4 regions of the Blastococcus montanus genome follow, and region 2 is predicted to be linked to each of the others. Evidence: predicted binding sites of a transcription regulator. Region 2 holds the regulator's gene; each other region holds the start of a gene.

Evidence for each region. Region 2 encodes LexA, which represses DNA repair genes until DNA is damaged. Its sites were predicted from a motif close to TCGAACANNTGTTCGA; they were not measured.
Region 1: ABDB74_RS00770 (alpha-ketoglutarate-dependent dioxygenase AlkB) is a predicted target of LexA. The motif match lies at 3,022-3,037, and genes of this name have one in related genera.
Region 3: dnaB (replicative DNA helicase) is a predicted target of LexA. The motif match lies at 2,621-2,636, and genes of this name have one in related genera.
Region 4: ABDB74_RS11345 (DUF222 domain-containing protein) is a predicted target of LexA. The motif match lies at 2,139-2,154, and genes of this name have one in related genera.

Annotation. Positions count from the first base shown of each region.
Region 1 covers NZ_CP155551.1:158,103-162,295, forward strand. The annotation lists gene ABDB74_RS00760 (PHP domain-containing protein) at 1-647, opposite strand, end outside; gene ABDB74_RS00765 (DEAD/DEAH box helicase) at 710-2,932, shown strand; gene ABDB74_RS00770 (alpha-ketoglutarate-dependent dioxygenase AlkB) at 3,060-3,686, shown strand; rRNA gene ABDB74_RS00775 (16S ribosomal RNA) at 4,082-4,193, shown strand, end outside.
Region 2 covers NZ_CP155551.1:3,074,235-3,078,427, reverse strand. The annotation lists gene ABDB74_RS14670 (iron ABC transporter permease) at 1-1,145, shown strand, start outside; gene ABDB74_RS14665 (enoyl-CoA hydratase/isomerase family protein) at 1,142-1,930, shown strand; gene lexA (transcriptional repressor LexA) at 2,013-2,777, opposite strand; gene ABDB74_RS14655 (LysM peptidoglycan-binding domain-containing protein) at 3,244-3,492, shown strand; gene ABDB74_RS14650 (hypothetical protein) at 3,623-4,193, shown strand, end outside.
Region 3 covers NZ_CP155551.1:4,260,581-4,264,773, forward strand. The annotation lists gene ABDB74_RS20470 (Ig-like domain-containing protein) at 1-782, opposite strand, end outside; gene dnaB (replicative DNA helicase) at 1,166-2,536, opposite strand; gene rplI (50S ribosomal protein L9) at 3,204-3,650, opposite strand; gene rpsR (30S ribosomal protein S18) at 3,662-3,898, opposite strand; gene ABDB74_RS20490 (single-stranded DNA-binding protein) at 3,937-4,193, opposite strand, start outside.
Region 4 covers NZ_CP155551.1:2,354,716-2,358,908, forward strand. The annotation lists gene ABDB74_RS11335 (reverse transcriptase family protein) at 1-768, shown strand, start outside; gene cobG (precorrin-3B synthase) at 823-1,983, shown strand; gene ABDB74_RS11345 (DUF222 domain-containing protein) at 2,172-3,401, shown strand; gene ABDB74_RS11350 (hypothetical protein) at 3,697-4,193, opposite strand, start outside.

The sequences.
Region 1 (4,193 bases), 1.4 Mb from region 2:
CGGCCGCTGCCCGCCAGCGCGCGGAACACCGCCCGGTACTCCTCCTCGTAGTCCTTCTCCACGTACCGGTCCGGCCCGCCGGGCCAGTACCGGCGGGGGAAGTCCACGTGGGCGAGCACCTGGAAGACGTCGCTGCTCTCGATCATCCCGACCATCTCGCCGAGGTAGCGCCGCATGGTCGCGTCGGCGTCGACGTGCAGCAGCCGGCCGACGCCGACCAGCCGGCCGGCGTCGCTGAGCGAGTGCAGTGAGCCGAGGATGCGGTCGACCGGGGAGCTCTCCAGGTGGCGGGCGATGCTCGCGGCGAACAGGTGTGGCTCGCCGGTCTCGATGCCGGACCAGATGCGCAGCTCGGGGAACCGGCCGCGCACCTCCTCGAGCTCGGCGAAGTAGCCCTCGACGTCGATGGGCAGCTGGTGCGCGGGGTGCCGGTCGAGCAGTCCGTCCGCGGTCGCGCGGTCCTCGGCATGCCAGACCGTGAAGTCGAGGTGCTCGGTGAACGCGATCGCGGGCAGGCCCTGGGCGATCGCCCGCTCGCAGGCCCGCCGCATGGTCGAGGAGTCGGGGGTGTCCCACGACCAGTGCGTGTGCACGTGGTTGTCCGGCGGTCGCTGCCCCTGGTGTGCCATCGCCTGTGGATTCTCCACCGTCGTCCCCAGGTCCCGCGCGGGCACCCGTTCCGTCCCTCTGCATGCCTACTGTCGTCGTCATGAGCACCGCCGCACCGCCGTCCTCGATCGCCGACGAGGCCCTGGAGATCCTGCGGGAGCTCACCGGCCGGCCCGACGCGGTCTTCCGCGAAGGTCAGGACGCCGCCGTCGCCGCGCTGGTCGAGCGTTCCCAGCGCGCGCTGGTCGTCCAGCGCACCGGGTGGGGCAAGTCGGCCGTCTACTTCGTCTCCACTGCGCTGCTCCGCCGCCGGGGCGCCGGCCCCACGCTGCTGGTGAGCCCGCTGCTGGCCCTGATGCGCGACCAGGTCGCCGCCGCCGCCCGCGCCGGCATCCGGGCGGTGGAGATCTCCAGCGCCAACATGACCGAGTGGGACGACATCGCCGCCCGCCTGGCCGCCGACGACGTCGACGTCCTCCTCGTCTCCCCGGAGCGGCTCACCAACCCGCGGTTCCGCGAGGAGCAGCTGCCCGGCCTCGTCGCCCGCTGCGGGCTGGTCGTCGTCGACGAGGCGCACTGCGTCTCCGACTGGGGCCACGACTTCCGGCCCGACTACCGCCGCATCCGCGACCTGCTGGGCACGCTGCCGGCCGGCACCCCGGTGCTGGCGACGACGGCGACGGCGAACGAGCGGGTGGTGGCCGACGTCGCCGAGCAGCTGGGCGCCGGCGGCGTGGAGGTCACCACGGTGCGGGGGCCGCTGTCCCGCGACTCGCTGCGGCTCGGGGTGCTGCGGCTGCCCACCGACCGCGCGCGGCTGGCCTGGCTGGCCTCGCACCTGACCGACCTCCCGGGCAGCGGCATCGTCTACACCCTGACCGTGGCCGCGGCCGAGGAGACGGCCAACCTGCTCCGCGACGCGGGCCACGAGGTTCGGGCCTACACCGGCCGGCTCGACGACGACGACCGCAAGGACGCCGAGGAGGCGCTCCGGCAGAACCGGGTGAAGGCCCTGGTCGCCACCTCGGCGCTGGGCATGGGCTTCGACAAGCCGGACCTGGGCTTCGTCGTCCACCTCGGGGCGCCCTCCTCGCCGGTCAGCTACTACCAGCAGGTGGGCCGTGCGGGGCGTGCCGTCGAGCACGCCGACGTCCTCCTCCTGCCCGGGCCCGAGGACATCGCGATCTGGCAGTGGTTCGCCACGTCGTCCATGCCGCGGGAGGACCACGCCGCCGCGGTGCTGACGGCGATGGCCGACGGCAAGGCCTGGTCGGTGGCCCGGCTGGAGACCGTGGCCGACGTGCGGCGGTCCCGGCTCGAGCTCCTGCTCAAGGTCCTCGCCGTCGACGGCGCGGTGGAGCGGGTGCAGGGCGGCTGGCGCTCGACCGGCCGGCCCTGGGTCTACGACGCCGACCGCTACGCCCGCGTCGCCCGCACCCGGGAGGCCGAGCAGCGGTCGATGCTCTCCTACGCCAAGCCGGTGGACGAGGCCGAGTGCCGCATGGCGTTCCTCCAGTCGGCCCTCGACGACCCCACCGCCGCCCCGTGCGGCCGCTGCGACGTCTGCACCGGTCCCTGGTACGCCACCGACGTCCCGGAGGCCGCGGCGGAGGCGGCCTCGGCGGCTCTCGACCGGCCCGGCGTGGAGCTGGCGCCGCGTGCCATGTGGCCCACCGGCGCCGACCGCCTCGGCGTCGACGTCAAGGGCAAGATCCCGTCGTCGGAGCAGCTGGAGACCGGCCGCGCCGTCGCCCGGCTCACCGACCTCGGGTGGGGCCAGCGGCTCCGGGCCCTGCTCGGTGACGACGGCGTCGGCGGCGTGGTGCAGCTCGACCTGGAGGCGCCGAGCCTGGAGGAGGACCCGGACGCGGCGTTCGACGTCCCGGTGCGCCGCTCGGTCTCCGACGTCCCGCCGGACGACGAGCTGCTCCGCGCGTGCGGCCGGGTCCTGGCCGCCTGGGACTGGAAGGAGCGGCCGGCCGCCGTGGTGGCGGTGCCGTCGCGTCGACGCCCCCAGCTCGTGGCCGGGGTGGCGCAGGGGCTGGCCCGCATGGGCCGGTTGCCCTACCTGGGGGAGCTCTCGCTCGCCCACGGCGGGCCGACCGGCCAGCCCGGCGGCAACAGCGCCTTCCGGCTCGCCGCCGTGTGGGACCGGGTCGTCGTGGGTCCGGAGCTCCGCGAGCGGCTGGCCTCGGTGTCGGGACCGGTGCTGCTGGTCGACGACCTGGCCGACTCCCGCTGGACCATGACCGTGGCCGGACGGGAGCTGCGCCGGGCCGGCGCATCCGCCGTGCTCCCCTTCGCCCTGGCCCTCAGCGCCTGACGGGCAGCTCAGTCCTCCCGACCCTCGCCCGCGCGCGGTGTGCGGCGGGGCGGCACCGCTCCCTCCGCCCGGGGGCTGTCCACAGCTTTTCGCACACATGTGCGAAACCACGGGGTAGCGTGCCGGCATGACGCTGGCGCACCAGCCCTCGATGTGGGACCTCGCCGACGAGGCGACGCTGGAGCCTCTGGACGGCCTGACCCGCCATGTCCTGGGCGCCGGCGCGTGGGTCGACCACCTGCCGGGCTGGGTCTCCGGCTCCGACGAGGTGCTCGAGGTCCTGCTCGGCGACATCGGCTGGCGGGAGGACCGCCGGCAGATGTACGAGCGCGAGGTCGCCGTCCCGCGGTTGCTGCGCTGGTACTCGGCCCGCGAGGAGCTGCCCCATCCGCTGCTGACGGACGCGCGGGCGCAGCTGAACCGCCACTACGGGCCGGAACTGGGCGAGCCGTTCGTCTCCGCCGGCATGTGCCTGTACCGCGACGGCCGGGACAGCGTCGCCTGGCACGGGGACCGGATCGGCCGCGGGCGCTCCGCCGACACGATGGTCGCCATCGTGTCGTTCGGCTCGCCGCGCCCACTGCTGCTCCGCCCCGTGGGCGGGGGCGAGTCCCTGCGCTTCCCCCTGGGCCACGGGGACCTGGTGGTGATGGGCGGTTCCTGCCAGCGCACGTGGGAGCACTGCATCCCGAAGACGACGAAGCCGGTCGGGCCACGGGTGAGCGTCCAGTTCCGGCCACGGGGAGTGGCCTGAACCCCGGTCCGACCGGGGGACGCCGCCACGTCACCGGCGTGCGCCGGCGGGGCGGAGGGGCGCCCGGCCCCCCCTGCACGACCCCCTGGAGGACGTGTATGGTTCCTCCTGCACCGAGCGAGAACGGACCGGGCCGCGAGGCCCGGGAAACCGCCGGAGGAACCCCCGAGGTTCAGCCGCTGCGGAGCTCGGTGTACATTGGAGAAACCGCCTCGAACGAAGGCCAAGGAATTGGCTGGGTTTCCTGCGCGTCCGCTCCTTGAGAACTCAACAGCGTGCCGAAAGTCAGTGCCAAGTAATACCCCGTGCCATGGCTCTTGTGGTTGTGGCAGGGATTCCTTTGGTTGATTGATATCGCGAGTGTCAGCTCGCGGTTCTCAGCTGTGATCAAATCATCTACGGAGAGTTTGATCCTGGCTCAGGACGAACGCTGGCGGCGTGCTTAACACATGCAAGTCGAACGGTGAACCTCGCTTGCGGGGGGATCAGTGGCGAACGGGTGAGTAA
Region 2 (4,193 bases):
TCCCGGTCATCCTCCCGTCGCTGATCGCCGGATCGATCCTGGTGTTCGTCAGCGCCGCGGTGATCTTCGGGCCGGTCGCCATCCTCGGCGCTCCCACCGGCTTCCAGACCATCCCGACGGTGCTGCTGAGCCTCATGCAGTTCCCGCCCCGGATCGAGGCCGCCGCGGTCATCTCCGTCCCGATCCTGGTGATCATCGCCGTGCTCTTGATCCTCCAGCGCAAGCTGCTCGGGGGGAAGAAGTTCACCGTCATCGGAGGCAAGCCGGGGCGGCAGGACGTGACGCACCTGGGCGGCGCCCGCTTCCTCGCCCTGGGGTTCTGCTCGCTGGTGGTGCTCCTGAGCCTCGTGCTGCCCTTCGGCGTCCTGCTGGTCACCTCCTTCCGCGAAGCCCTCGGCCGGCCCCTGGGGTGGGACAACTTCACCCTCACCGGCAACTACGAGGCGGTGTTCAGCCGGCCGCTGATCGCTGCCGCGATGGGCAACAGCTTCGTCCTGGCGCTCGGCGGGACGGTCCTCGCACTCGCCGTCGCGCTGCTGGCCTCGTGGCTGGTGCACCGCACCAAGGCCCGGAGCAACGCAGCCATCATCGGAGCCATGGCCGCGCCCCTGGCCTTCCCCGGGGCGGTGCTCGGCATCGGTCTGATCATCGCCTACGCGGGTCAGCCGTTCGGACTGGGTGGGACGCTCACCATCCTGTTGATCGCCTATGCCGGCAGCGCCCTGCCGTTGACCTTCGCTTACGTGCACGCCGGGATGGGCCAGATCGGCGCGGAGGTCGAAGAGGCGTCCCGGAGCCTGGGAGCGTCCTGGGCGCGCACCTGGCGGCGGATCACGGTGCCGTTGCTGCGGCCCTCCCTGCTGGCCGCGGGCATGCTCAACTTCGTCCTGCTCTTCCGGGAGCTGGAGATGTCGGTGTTCCTCTACACCGGCGCGAATCCCACGGTGGCCACGGTGCTCTACAACCTGGCCAGTGAGTCGCTCTACCAGCGCGTGGGTGCGCTCTCCGTGGTGATCCTGCTGATCAACATCGTGGTGACCGTGATCGCGATGCGACTGCTCGACCGCAAGCCCGGCACGTCCACCCGGCGGTCCCGCCGGTCCCCGTCCGTCGCACTCAACACCCCACCGGAGGAAGCAGCATGACAGTGACCACGACCGATGTCGGCACCGGCGTCCACCTTCGCTACGAGACCCCGCACATCGCTGTCCTCACCCTGGACAGCCCCCCGTCCAACACCTTCAGCTGGGAGAGCCGGCGGTCCTTCATGAAGGCGCTGGACATCCTGGACGCCGACGAGCAGGTCCGTTGCCTGGTGATCACCGGAGAAGGCCGGGCCTTCACCGCCGGTGCGCACCTGGGCGAGGACCAGTCCATGAGCGACGAGCAACTCAGCGACTACCTGGCCGAGTTCAGCCGGGTCCTCAATGGGGTGCAGAACTTCCGAGCCCCGGTGATCGCGGCCATCAACGGGGCCACGATCGGCGGTGGGCTGGAGTTCTCGCTCTGCTGCGACATCCGGATCGCGTCCACCGAGGCCTTCTTCGTCGCGGCGGGCGTGAACGTCGGCCTCATCGTCAGCTTCTGGCGCCTGCCCCGTGTGATCGGACTCGGCCCGGCAAAGGAGATCCTGCTGACCGGGGCCCGCTACTCCGCCCAGCAGGCGCTCAACTGGGGCCTGGTGACGGAGGTCCACGAGCCGGGCGACCTCATGACCGCCGCGCTGGCGAAAGCGCAGCGGATCGCCACCCGTGCGCCGCTGTCGGTGGAGGCCACGAAGGAAGCGGTCACCGGAGCGTTCGAGATGGACTTCACCCAGGGACAGGCGCTCCAGACCAAGCGGTTCCTGGAGATGTTCCGGACCGAGGACCACCAGGAGGCGTTGCAGGCCTTCTTCGAGAAGCGCGACGGCGACTACCAGCGACGCTGAGGGGGCGCCGGCTGAGCCGTCCGCTTCACCGCCCACGTCGGGGCCCGGCCACCGGAGGCCGGGCCCCGACGTGGGTTCCGTGTCAGACCCGGCGCAGGACCGAGACCACGCGGCCGAGGATCGTCGCCTCGTCACCGGGGATCGGCTCGTAGGCCGGGTTGTGCGGGAGCAGCCACACGTGGCCGTCACGGCGCTTGTAGGTCTTCACCGTGGCCTCGCCGTCGATCATCGCGGCCACGATCTCGCCGTTCTCGGCGGTCGGCTGCTGCCGCACGACGACCCAGTCGCCGTCGCAGATGGCCGCCTCCACCATCGAGTCACCGGCGACCTTCAGCATGAACACGGTGCCCTCGCCGACCAGCTCGCGGGGGAGCGGGAAGACGTCCTCGACCGCCTGCTCGGCCAGCACCGGGCCACCCGCGGCGATGCGACCGACCAGCGGGACGTAGGCCGGGGCGGCGGCCCGCTCGCCCTCGCTGACCATCGGAGGCTCGGCGACGGCCGAGGCGGTGCGGCCGGCATCGCCCGGCAGGCGCACGTCGAGAGCGCGCGGCCGGTTCGGATCCCGCCGCAGCCAGCCCTTCTTCTGCAGCACCGACAGCTGGTGGGCGACCGACGAGGCCGAGGAGAGGCCGACCGCCTCGCCGATCTCCCGGACCGAAGGTGGGTAGCCGCGGCGCTCGATCGAGTCGCGGATGACCTCCAGGACGCGCCGCTGACGCTGGGTCAGGCCGTCACCGTCCGCGCTCCGGTCGGGAAAGGTCCGGACAGTCGCCGAGGCCTCGGCCCCGTCCTGGGTGCCGCCGCGCGCCCGCCGGCCGCCGGACGTCCCGCTCGACTCCGTCACGTCTCCTCCTCGCCGGCTGCTCGCGCAGCCGTTCCGACCTCGTCCTCGACGTCGACCGTAGCGCCGATCCCCGCCCAGTTCAAACAGGTGTTCGAAGCCATGTCGTGTCGCCCCCCATCTGTCGGTGGCATCGGGTAGACATCGGACAGGCGTTCGAATCGAACACACGTTCGGGTGGGCGGGCGCCGGCCAGGTGAGAGGCGGAAGTGCGATGACGGGCAGTGCGGTGCGGTCGGTGGGCGGAGTGTCCGAGGGGCGGGTTGCGGTCGAGGCGCCACCGGCGCGTCACCTCCGGGTGCTGCCACCCGTGCCGGAGGCGTACGCCGTGGCGCCCGGGCGGCGGGCCCCCGTCCGGGATGGTGCCGCCGCCCCGGCCGTCGCGCCGAGAGGCCCGAGCCGCCACGATGGCCGGCCGGGCATCGCGCCGCCGCCGCTCCGGCTGACCGCGCGGGGTCGCCGGCTGGTCGTGGTCCTGGCCGTCGCGCTCGTGGTGGGGCTGGTCGCGCTCGGCGAGGCGGTCATGGGCGGCGGAGGGGACGGGCTCGAGCTGATGGGCACGGCCAGCGTGGTCGTCGAGTCCGGTGACACGCTGTGGTCCATCGCCGGAGGTGTGGCGGGCGACCGTGACGTCCGTGAGGTCGTGGACGAGATCCAGACGCTGAACGGTCTGCGCAGCGCGGACCTCGTGCCCGGTCAGGTGCTGGCACTGCCCTGAGGCGTCCAGCGCGGCGGTCGGGCGGCGGCTCGCCACGGCACGAGGTTCACAAGGGCCGGCCGGCGACTTCGTCAACCCTCCGTGTGGGCACGTTCACGGTGCGTGCTCGGCGGCCGCATACGGTCGTGCGGTGTCGAGCGTCATGGACAACCGCGCCGCGGTCTTCACCAGTCGGCCCCAGGCCGTGGAGGTCTTCCAGGCCGGTACCTGGTGGGCCGGCGAGCTGCTGGGGTGGCGGCACGACGGCGCCGGGGCCTGCCAGATGTGGGTGCGGGTCGTCGTGGGCGGTGTCGAGGAGGCGGCGTGGACCGACCTGACGACCCTCCGGCTGCCCGAGCCGCAGTCCCCGGCGCCGGCGGCCACCCGGTCGGCGCGGCGGCGCGTGACCCAGGAGATGGCGGCGGCGCAGGCGGTGTCCGCGCTCCGGGCCGGCGAGGTCGTGGTCGGCGCCGAGACGACGACGGGCTCTTCGATGATCCGCGACCACGGCGGGTCGTCCGCTCGCACCCGCTCCGGCGGGCGCCGGAGAGCGCCGGAGGATGTCGACGTGCAGGCCGCGTCCGCGGCTTCGGTCCCCGTCCCGGCGCCGGGGCGGCACCGCGCGCCCGTGGTGGACGCCGGGCGGCACCGGGCGGCGGACACGGGGATGCTGCCCGCTGTCGTCGACGCGGCTCCCGGGGCGATGCCCGATCAGGTCTCCG
Region 3 (4,193 bases), 1.2 Mb from region 2:
GGCAGCCGCTCGACCTCGACCGGCGCCGGACCGTCGCCCCGGGTCGGCGTCTGGGCGATGGTGACGTCGTCCCCCAGCCAGGACGGCGCCTGGTAGGAGCCGAAGACCAGCGTGCTGCCGGCGGGCAGCAGACCGGTGGGCTGCACGCTCGGCCCGGCCGGCGTCCCGCCCGGCACGGTCGGTGCCGGGCGGTCGGGGACGAAGGTGACCCTGGAGCCCGCCACGGGGACGACGGCGTCGATCTCCAGCCCGGGGCGCGTGCTGCCGACCTCGCGCAGGGCGCGGTTGGACTGGATCTGCCGGTTCATGTCGAGCAGCCCGTCGGTGGCGCTCAGCGTCGTGAAGGTCTCGCTGGTGGCCGAGTTCGCGGGGCCGGCCTGCACGTCGATGCGGTACGTGGTGCCCGGGGCGAGCTGCTCCACGGGCTGGGCGTACAGCGTGTTGGTGGCCGGGTCCCAGACGACGCGGTCGACGCCGGTGCGCCACCGGCCGCGCTCCTGGCGCACGGTGATCCGCTCGGCGACCACGGCCGGGTCGACGGGGGCGTCGAAGCGCACGGCGATGCGCGGATCGAGGTCGAAGCCGTCCAGCTGGTTGAGCCGCTCGACGAGCCCGCAGGTGATGACGTTGCCGCAGTTCTCCGTCGGCAGGGCGACCCGCAGGCCGGTGAGCTGCTGCCGGTCGGGGACGGTCAGGTCGTTCGTGGGGAACACCGAGAGGGGGTCGGCCGTGCCCTGGTCGGCGAGGGCCGGTGCGGCGGTCGCCGTGACGGTCAGGGCCATGGCCAGGGCACCGACGGCGGACGCCGTCGTCCGACGCCAGGGATGTGAGGACAAGGGTTCTCCAATGCCTGAGGGGCCCTCTTCCTAGCCCACCGGTGACAGGCGCCACAATGGTTGGCGCCTGCATCGCTGCAGGCCGTGGCGCAACGCTGCACGGCGCGCCCCGCAGACAGTGCGCACAGCCCAACCCGGCGGCCGAGCAGCCAGGCCACCGAACTGTTTCCCGTGGAACAGCGCGGCCGCGAGCACCCTGGCTCGCACCCGTCGACATGACTGCCGGCCCCGGGCGCCGACCGGTGCCGGGCGCAGCCTCGCCCGCAGACGACGCAGGGGCCCTGGACCTGTCCGGTCCTGGGCCCCTGCGTCGTGCGTTGCCCGGAGGGCTAGTTGGCCATGTCCACGAAGCGGCTGTAGTGGCCCTGGAAGGCGACGGTGACGTTCGCGGTGGGGCCGTTGCGGTGCTTGACCAGCATGATGTCGGCCTCGCCGGCCCGCGGAGACTCCTTCTCGTACATGTCCTCGCGGTGGATCATCATGACCATGTCGGCGTCCTGCTCGATGGAGCCGGACTCACGGAGGTCGGAGAGCATCGGCTTCTTGTCCTGCCGCTGCTCCGAGCCACGGTTGAGCTGCGACATCGCGATGACCGGGACCTCGAGCTCCTTGGCCAGCAGCTTGAGCGCACGGGAGAACTCCGAGACCTCCTGCTGGCGGCTCTCGACCTTCTTGCCCGAGGTCATGAGCTGGAGGTAGTCGATGACGATGAGCTTGAGGTCGTTGCGCTGCTTGAGCCGCCGCGCCTTGGCGCGGATCTCCATCATCGTCATGTTGGGCGAGTCGTCGATGTAGAGCGGCGCGTCGGCCACCTCGCCCATCCGGCGGGCCAGCTTCGCCCAGTCCTCGTCGGACAGCGTGCCGGCGCGCATGTGGTGCAGCGGCACCTTCGCCTCGGCCGACAGCAGACGCATCGTGATCTCGTGCTTGCTCATCTCCAGCGAGAAGATGCAGGCCGGCATGCCGTGCTTCACCGTCGCCGACCGCGCGATGTCCAGGCCCAGGGTCGACTTCCCGACACCGGGCCGGGCCGCGATGACGACCATCTGGCCGGCCTGCAGGCCGTTGGTGAGCTCGTCGAGATCGCGGATCCCGGTGGGCACGCCGCGGGCGGTGCCGCCGCGGGAGGCGATGGCGTCCAGCTCGTCCATGGTCGGCTGCAGGACGTCCTCGAGGCGCGAGTAGTCCTCGCTCATGCGCTTCTCGGTGACGTCGTAGATCTCCTGCTGGGCGCGGTCGACGATGTCGTCGACGTCGCCCTTGCCACCGGCCGCGCCGTAGCCCAGCTGCACCACGCGGGTACCGGCCTCGACCAGCCGGCGCAGCACCGCCTGCTCGGCGACGATCGCCGCGTAGTACCCGGCGTTGGCCGCCGTCGGCGTGGACTGGATGAGCGTGTGCAGGTAGACCGCGCCGCCCATCTTCGACAGCTGGTCGGTGCGGTTGAGCTCGGCGGCGACGGTGATGGCGTCGGCCGGCTCACCCCGCCCGTAGAGGTCGAGGATGCAGTCGAAGATCACCTGGTGCGCCGGCCGGTAGAAGTCGTTGCCGTGCAGGACCTCCACCACGTCGGCGACCGCGTCCTTGCTCAGCAGCATGCCGCCGAGCACCGACTGCTCCGCCGCGACGTCCTGCGGGGGCTGCCGGTCGTACTCCGGCGCCGCTGCGGACGGTCGGCTGAACTCGTCGGCCACCGCCACGGGGGTACCTCCATCTCCTTGCGGGCGCGCTCGCATGACCACTGCGCGCAGGGGAAGTACGCGAGCTCGGCGAGCGACACCGGACCGAACGCCTGTTCGGCTCCTGCCTACCGGAGGGGACTGACAGTCGGAGTCCCGTCGGCGGCCAGGGAGGACGTTAGGAAGCCGGGGGAGCGGAGTCCACCACCGCTGTGCACGTCGATCTGCACAACTTGTGGACAAGTCGGTGGACGGAGGCGTGTCGACATGTGGAGGAATCGGGGGACGCCGCCGGCAAGCCGCCCCCGGCACCCGGGCTGACCTGCACGGACGCCGCACGGGGCATGTGGACGGAAGAAAGTCCGGAAGAATTTTCCTGGCGTCGCACCACGTGTCACAGCGGTGTTCCCGCGCGCCCCGGCCGGTCGCCTGCCGCCACCAGTGGTGCCCGCGCACGGCGCTGAGCGGCCCCTCGGGGTCCCGGAGGTGGCCGGGCCCGAGGACAACGAGGGGCCGGCGCCCCGGGCGCCCCCGAGGCCGGCTCAGCGGCCCGGCGGGCGTCACGTGCCCCGGGGCCCCGGCACCGGCTCGGCTACCCGGCCGGCGTCGGGGGGTGCCGGTTCCCGGAGATGCCACGAGGGGCGCCGGACCGTGGTCCGACGCCCCTCGTGGGCCGTGCTGGTTGCTCCTAGCCGGCGACGACCTCGATGGCCAGCTGCGTCGAGACCTCGGGGTGCACCCGCACGGTGACGGTGTGCTCTCCCGTGGTCTTGATGCTGCTGGGCAGCTCGATCCGGCGGCGGTCGAGCTCCGGGCCACCGGCGGCGGTCACCGCGGCGGCGACGTCGGCGGTCGTGACCCGGCCGAACAGCCGGCCGCCGTCACCGGCGCGGGCCGGCACACGGACGGTCAGGCCCGACAGACGACCGGCCACGGCCTGCGCCTCCTCGAGGGAGCGCACGTCGCGGGTGGCACGCGCCCGCCGCAGGGACTCGACCTGCTTCTCGGCACCGCGGGTGGCCACGATGGCCAGCCCGCGGGGCAGGAGGTAGTTGCGGCCGTAGCCGCCCTTGACCTCGACGGTGTCGCCGGAGGACCCGAGACCGGTGACCTCCTGCGTGAGGATCAGCTTCATGGTGCTCATGATCAGCGCGCCGTGGAGGTGTAGGGCAGCAGCGCCATCTCACGGCTGTTCTTGACCGCCGTGGCGACGTCACGCTGGTGCTGGCTGCAGTTGCCGCTCACGCGGCGGGCACGGATCTTGCCGCGGTCGGAGATGAACTTCCGCAGCAGGGTCGTGTCCTTGTAGTCGACGTAGGTCGCCTTGTCCTTGCAGAACTGGCAGACCTTCTTCTTGGGCTTCCGAACAGGGGGCTTGGGCACCTGGTTCTCCAGAGAGATTCAGTCAGAGAGGAAGAGGATCAGAACGGCGGTTCGTCCGACGGTCCGGCGGGCGTCGACCACGGGTCGCTCGCCCCGCCGCCACCGCCACCACCGAAGCCGCCACCGCCACCGCCACCGCCGCCACCGAAGCCGCCGCCGCCGTCACCGCGGGAGGCCTTGGTGACCTTCGCGGTGGCGTAGCGCAGGGACGGGCCGATCTCGTCGACCTCGAGCTCGATGACGGTGCGCTTCTCGCCTTCCTTCGTGTCGAAGGAACGCTGCTTGAGACGGCCGC
Region 4 (4,193 bases), 720 kb from region 2:
GGCCGGTCGGTGCGGACGGCGGCCGCACCGCACGCGCGCGCCGCCGTCGTCCTGCGGATGGACCTGGAGCACTTCTTCGCGGGCATTCCCGCGCCCCGGGTCCACGGGCTGCTGCTGGGCCAGGCCGGGCTGCCCGAGCCGGTCGCGCACGCGGTGACCGGCCTGGTGACGACGGTGCTCCCCGCCGCCGTGTGGCGGCGCATCCCGCTGCCGGACGACCTCACGGCGCGGGAACGGCACCGGCGGCTCGGTGCCGGGCTGGCGGTGCCGCACCTGCCGCAGGGCGCACCCACCTCGCCCGCGCTGGCCAACCTGGTCTGCTACCGACTGGACCGCCGGCTGGCTGCGCTCGCCGCGTCGTTCGACGCCACCTACACCCGCTACGTGGACGACCTGACCTTCAGCGGCGGCAGCCGGGTGGGCCGCGGCCGGCTCGCCGAGCTGGTGGGCGACATCGCGCGTGAGGAGGGCTTCCGGGTGAACACCGCCAAGACCCGCACGATCAGCGCGGCCCGGCGGCAGGACGTGCTCGGCGTCGTGGTCAACGACCATCCGGCGCTGCCCCGCCGCGACCGCGACGCGCTGCGCGCGCTGCTGCACAACTGCGCCACCCGGGGGTGGACCACCCAGCTCCGCGGACGCGACCCCGCCGGCTTCCGCGACCACGTGCTGGGCCGGGTGGCCTGGGCCGCATCGGTCGATCCGGCGTTCGGCGCCCGGCTGCACGCGATGGCCGACCGCATCGACTGGAGCATCGACGGGAGCTGAGCCCCGACGGCCCGCGGTAGGGACACCGGCCGGGGACGTAGCCTCGCGGGCGCCATGACCGCTATTCCCCGAGCCCGCGCCGACGCCTGCCCCGGTGCGCTGCAGACCCACGCCGCAGCCGACGGTGCCCTGGCCCGGGTGCGGGTGCCCGGCGGCGCGCTCACGGTGGCCCAGCTCCGGGTCCTCGCCGCCGCCGCCCGGGAGCTCGGGGACGGGGCGCTGGAGCTGACCAGCCGCGGCAACGTCCAGCTGCGCGGGCTCCGGCCGGGCGCGGAGCCGGAGCTGGGCGACCGGCTGGCGGCGGCCGGGCTGCTGCCGAGCGCCACCCACGAGACCGCGCGCAACGTGCTGGCCAGCGTGCTCAGCGGCCGGGCCGGCGGACTGCTGGACGTGCGCCCCTGGGTGCCGGCCTTCGACGCCGCCCTGTGCGCCGATCCCGCCCTGGCCGAGCTGCCCGGCCGCTTCCTGGCCGCGTTCGACGACGGCCGTGGCGACGTCGCGGGGCAGGCGCCGGACGTCGGGCTGCTGGCCCTCGACGCTGGCACGGTGGCGCTGCTGCTGGCCGGGGCCGACACCGGCCTGCGCGCCGCCCCGGGGGACGCCGTCGCGCTGGCGCTGGCCGCCACGCGCGCCTTCGTGAGCGAGCGCGCGGCCCAGGGCGGCACCGCCTGGCGGGTGGCCGAGCTGACCGAGGGCCCGGCCCGCATCGCGGCCGCCCTGGACGCCCCGACCGGACCGCTCGTCGACGTCCCGGCTCCCCCGCGCACCGGGCCGGCCGGTGCGGTGCGGCAGGACGACGGGCGGACGGCGGTGGTCGCCGTCGTGCCGCTCGGCCGGCTGACGGCGGAGCAGGCGGGGCTGCTGGCGGACACGGCCCCGGCCGGGCTGCAGCTGACCCCGTGGCGCAGCGTCGTCGTCCCCGACCTCCCGGACGCCTCGGCCGCCGACGTGCTCGCGGCGGCCGGGCTGGTGCTCGACGCCGGCAGCCCGTGGCTGCAGGTGACGGCCTGCGCGGGGCGGCCCGGCTGCGCGAAGTCGCTCGCCGACGTGCGCACCGACGCGGCCTCGGCCGTCGCGGCCGGCACGCTGCCCGCCGGCGGCGCTCGGCAGCACTGGGCCGGGTGCGAGCGCCGCTGCGGCCGCCCGTCCGGCGAGGTGGTCGACGTCGTCGCCACCGGCGCCGGCTACCGGGTCGGCGGCACCGGTCGCGGCTGATCCGCGGAGGAGCGCACGCCGCTGCCAGGCCCGCACGACGCCGAGCCGTTCGTGATCGGTCCCTGCGGCCGCGCTGTCAAGACTACCGGGGTCAGCCTGCATCGACAACCCGAAAGCGCAGGTCAGACGCCTGTCCACAGATCTGCGGGAAATCTTCGTACATGTGTTCGACAGCTGCGGGTGATGCGCTGGACCGGTTGACGGCCGCGCTGGACGACCTCGCGGCCGAGGACCTGTCCGGCCGGTTCGGCCCGCAGCTGCTCGACCGGCTGCGGCCGCTGCTGGTGGCGAGCAACCGGCTGGCCGCGGAGGTCATCCGCACCGTGCGGGAGTGCGAGGTCACCTCCGCCGCCGAGCACGACGGGCAGAAGGCGATGGCGTCCTGGCTGCGCGGGCACGCCCGGCTCTCCCCGGCGGCGGCGTCGCGGATGGTGCGCTCCGGGCGGGCGCTGGCGCAGCTGCCGGCGGTGGCCGAGGCCGCCACCGCGGGTGCGATCACCGCCGAAGCGGTCGCGGTGATCGCCCCGGTAGCCGCGCCGGGGAACGTGGCCGCCGCCGAGGCCCAGCAGGTCGACCTCGCCGGGGTGGACACCACGCTGGCCGAGGTCGCCGCGAGCCGCCCGCACGCCGAACTGCGCCAGGTCGTGGACCACTACCTGGCCCGGCTCGACCCCGACGGGCCCGAACCCGACCCGACCGAGGGCCGGTCACTGGTGTTCGTCACCCACGCAGATGGCAGCGTCGGATTCCGCGGCGAGCTCGACGCCGTCGGCGGGGAGAAGTTCCAGGCCGCGGTCGAATCCATCGTCCAGGCATCCCGCCCGGCCGGGGACATGCGCACCCGCGCCCAGCAGTCCGCCGACGCCCTGGTCCAGCTGGCCGACAACCAGCTCGCCTCCGGGCAGCTGCCGGTCCTGCGCACCGTGAAGCCGCACGTCATCGTCCGGATCGACCTCACCGACCTGGTCGACCCCGCCACCGGACCCGGCGCGGCCACCACCGGGCTCGGCGCGACCATCTCCGCCGCCCGCGCCCGCTGGCTGGCCTGCGACGGCAACGTGAGCCGGATCGTCATCGGCCCCGACGGCGAGCTCCTGGACCTGGGCCGCCGGCACCGGGTGGTCCCGCCGCCGCTGCGCCGGGCGGTGGAGTACCGCGACCGGGGATGCGTGTTCGCCGGCTGCGACGCCCCGGCCTCCTGGTGCGACGTCCACCACCTCGTGCACTGGGCCGACGGCGGAGAAACCTCGCTGGAGAACTCCGCGCTGCTGTGCGAACGCCACCACACCAAGGTCCACCACGGCTTCCGCGTCGAACGAGATACCAGCGGCCGATGGCACACCTACCGGCCCGACGGAACCGAGATCCTCATCCTCCCCCGCAGCACCGCAGAACCCGAACGCTCACGCACGGGCTGACCACGTCAGACCCGGTCGGCCGCCACGTGAACTGGAGCAGTCGTCCGTACGCGCCTGTTCGCGAGGCACTGACACGCCGGTCCGACGTCCTAGAGCCGCATCCCAGGCGGGCTCGACCTCTCCGACGTCGATGACGAAGAGTGGGTACTCGCTGACCCACGTGCCGAGACCACCCAGCAACGACAAGAGCCCCCACCGTCCAGATGACGGTGGGGCTCTCTGCACGGCGCGTAGCCGGGGCTCACTGCCGTGGGATACGGCAGCGTCAGTCAGTCGGTGTCACGGCGTGCCTCGTTCACCCTGATGCCGGGACGACGCCTCCAATCTTGAGGTACAGCGGGTAGTTGCTGTCGATGCCGTGCGCCTTGAGGGCCGCCTCGGCGCTGCCCACGGCGTCCACGGCGTCGGTCGACACCAGCACGTCCACACCGTCCCCGGAGGGCCTCGCGCCCGCGGCCTGCACGATCGGAGCGTGGTCACGGACCAGTCGCTGAGCCTCGGCTCGGAGCTCGCCGGTCGGGTACTCGGTCGGCTGTAGGACGACGTCGAAGGGTGCGTCGGCGTACTCGTCGAGCAGCTCCTGCAGGGCCGCGGGGGGCCGTCCGTGCCAGCGAACCACCACGTGGGTGCGGTCCAGGCTGATCTCCGGGAATCCGAAGTCCGGCGAACCGTCGAACTGTCTGCTCAGCCGCTCCAGCAGCTCGTGCATCTGCGCGGGCACGGGAGGATAGGACAGATACTCACCGAGTCCCAGCCCGTCGGCACGGGGCGGCACCTTCTCGGGGACAGCCT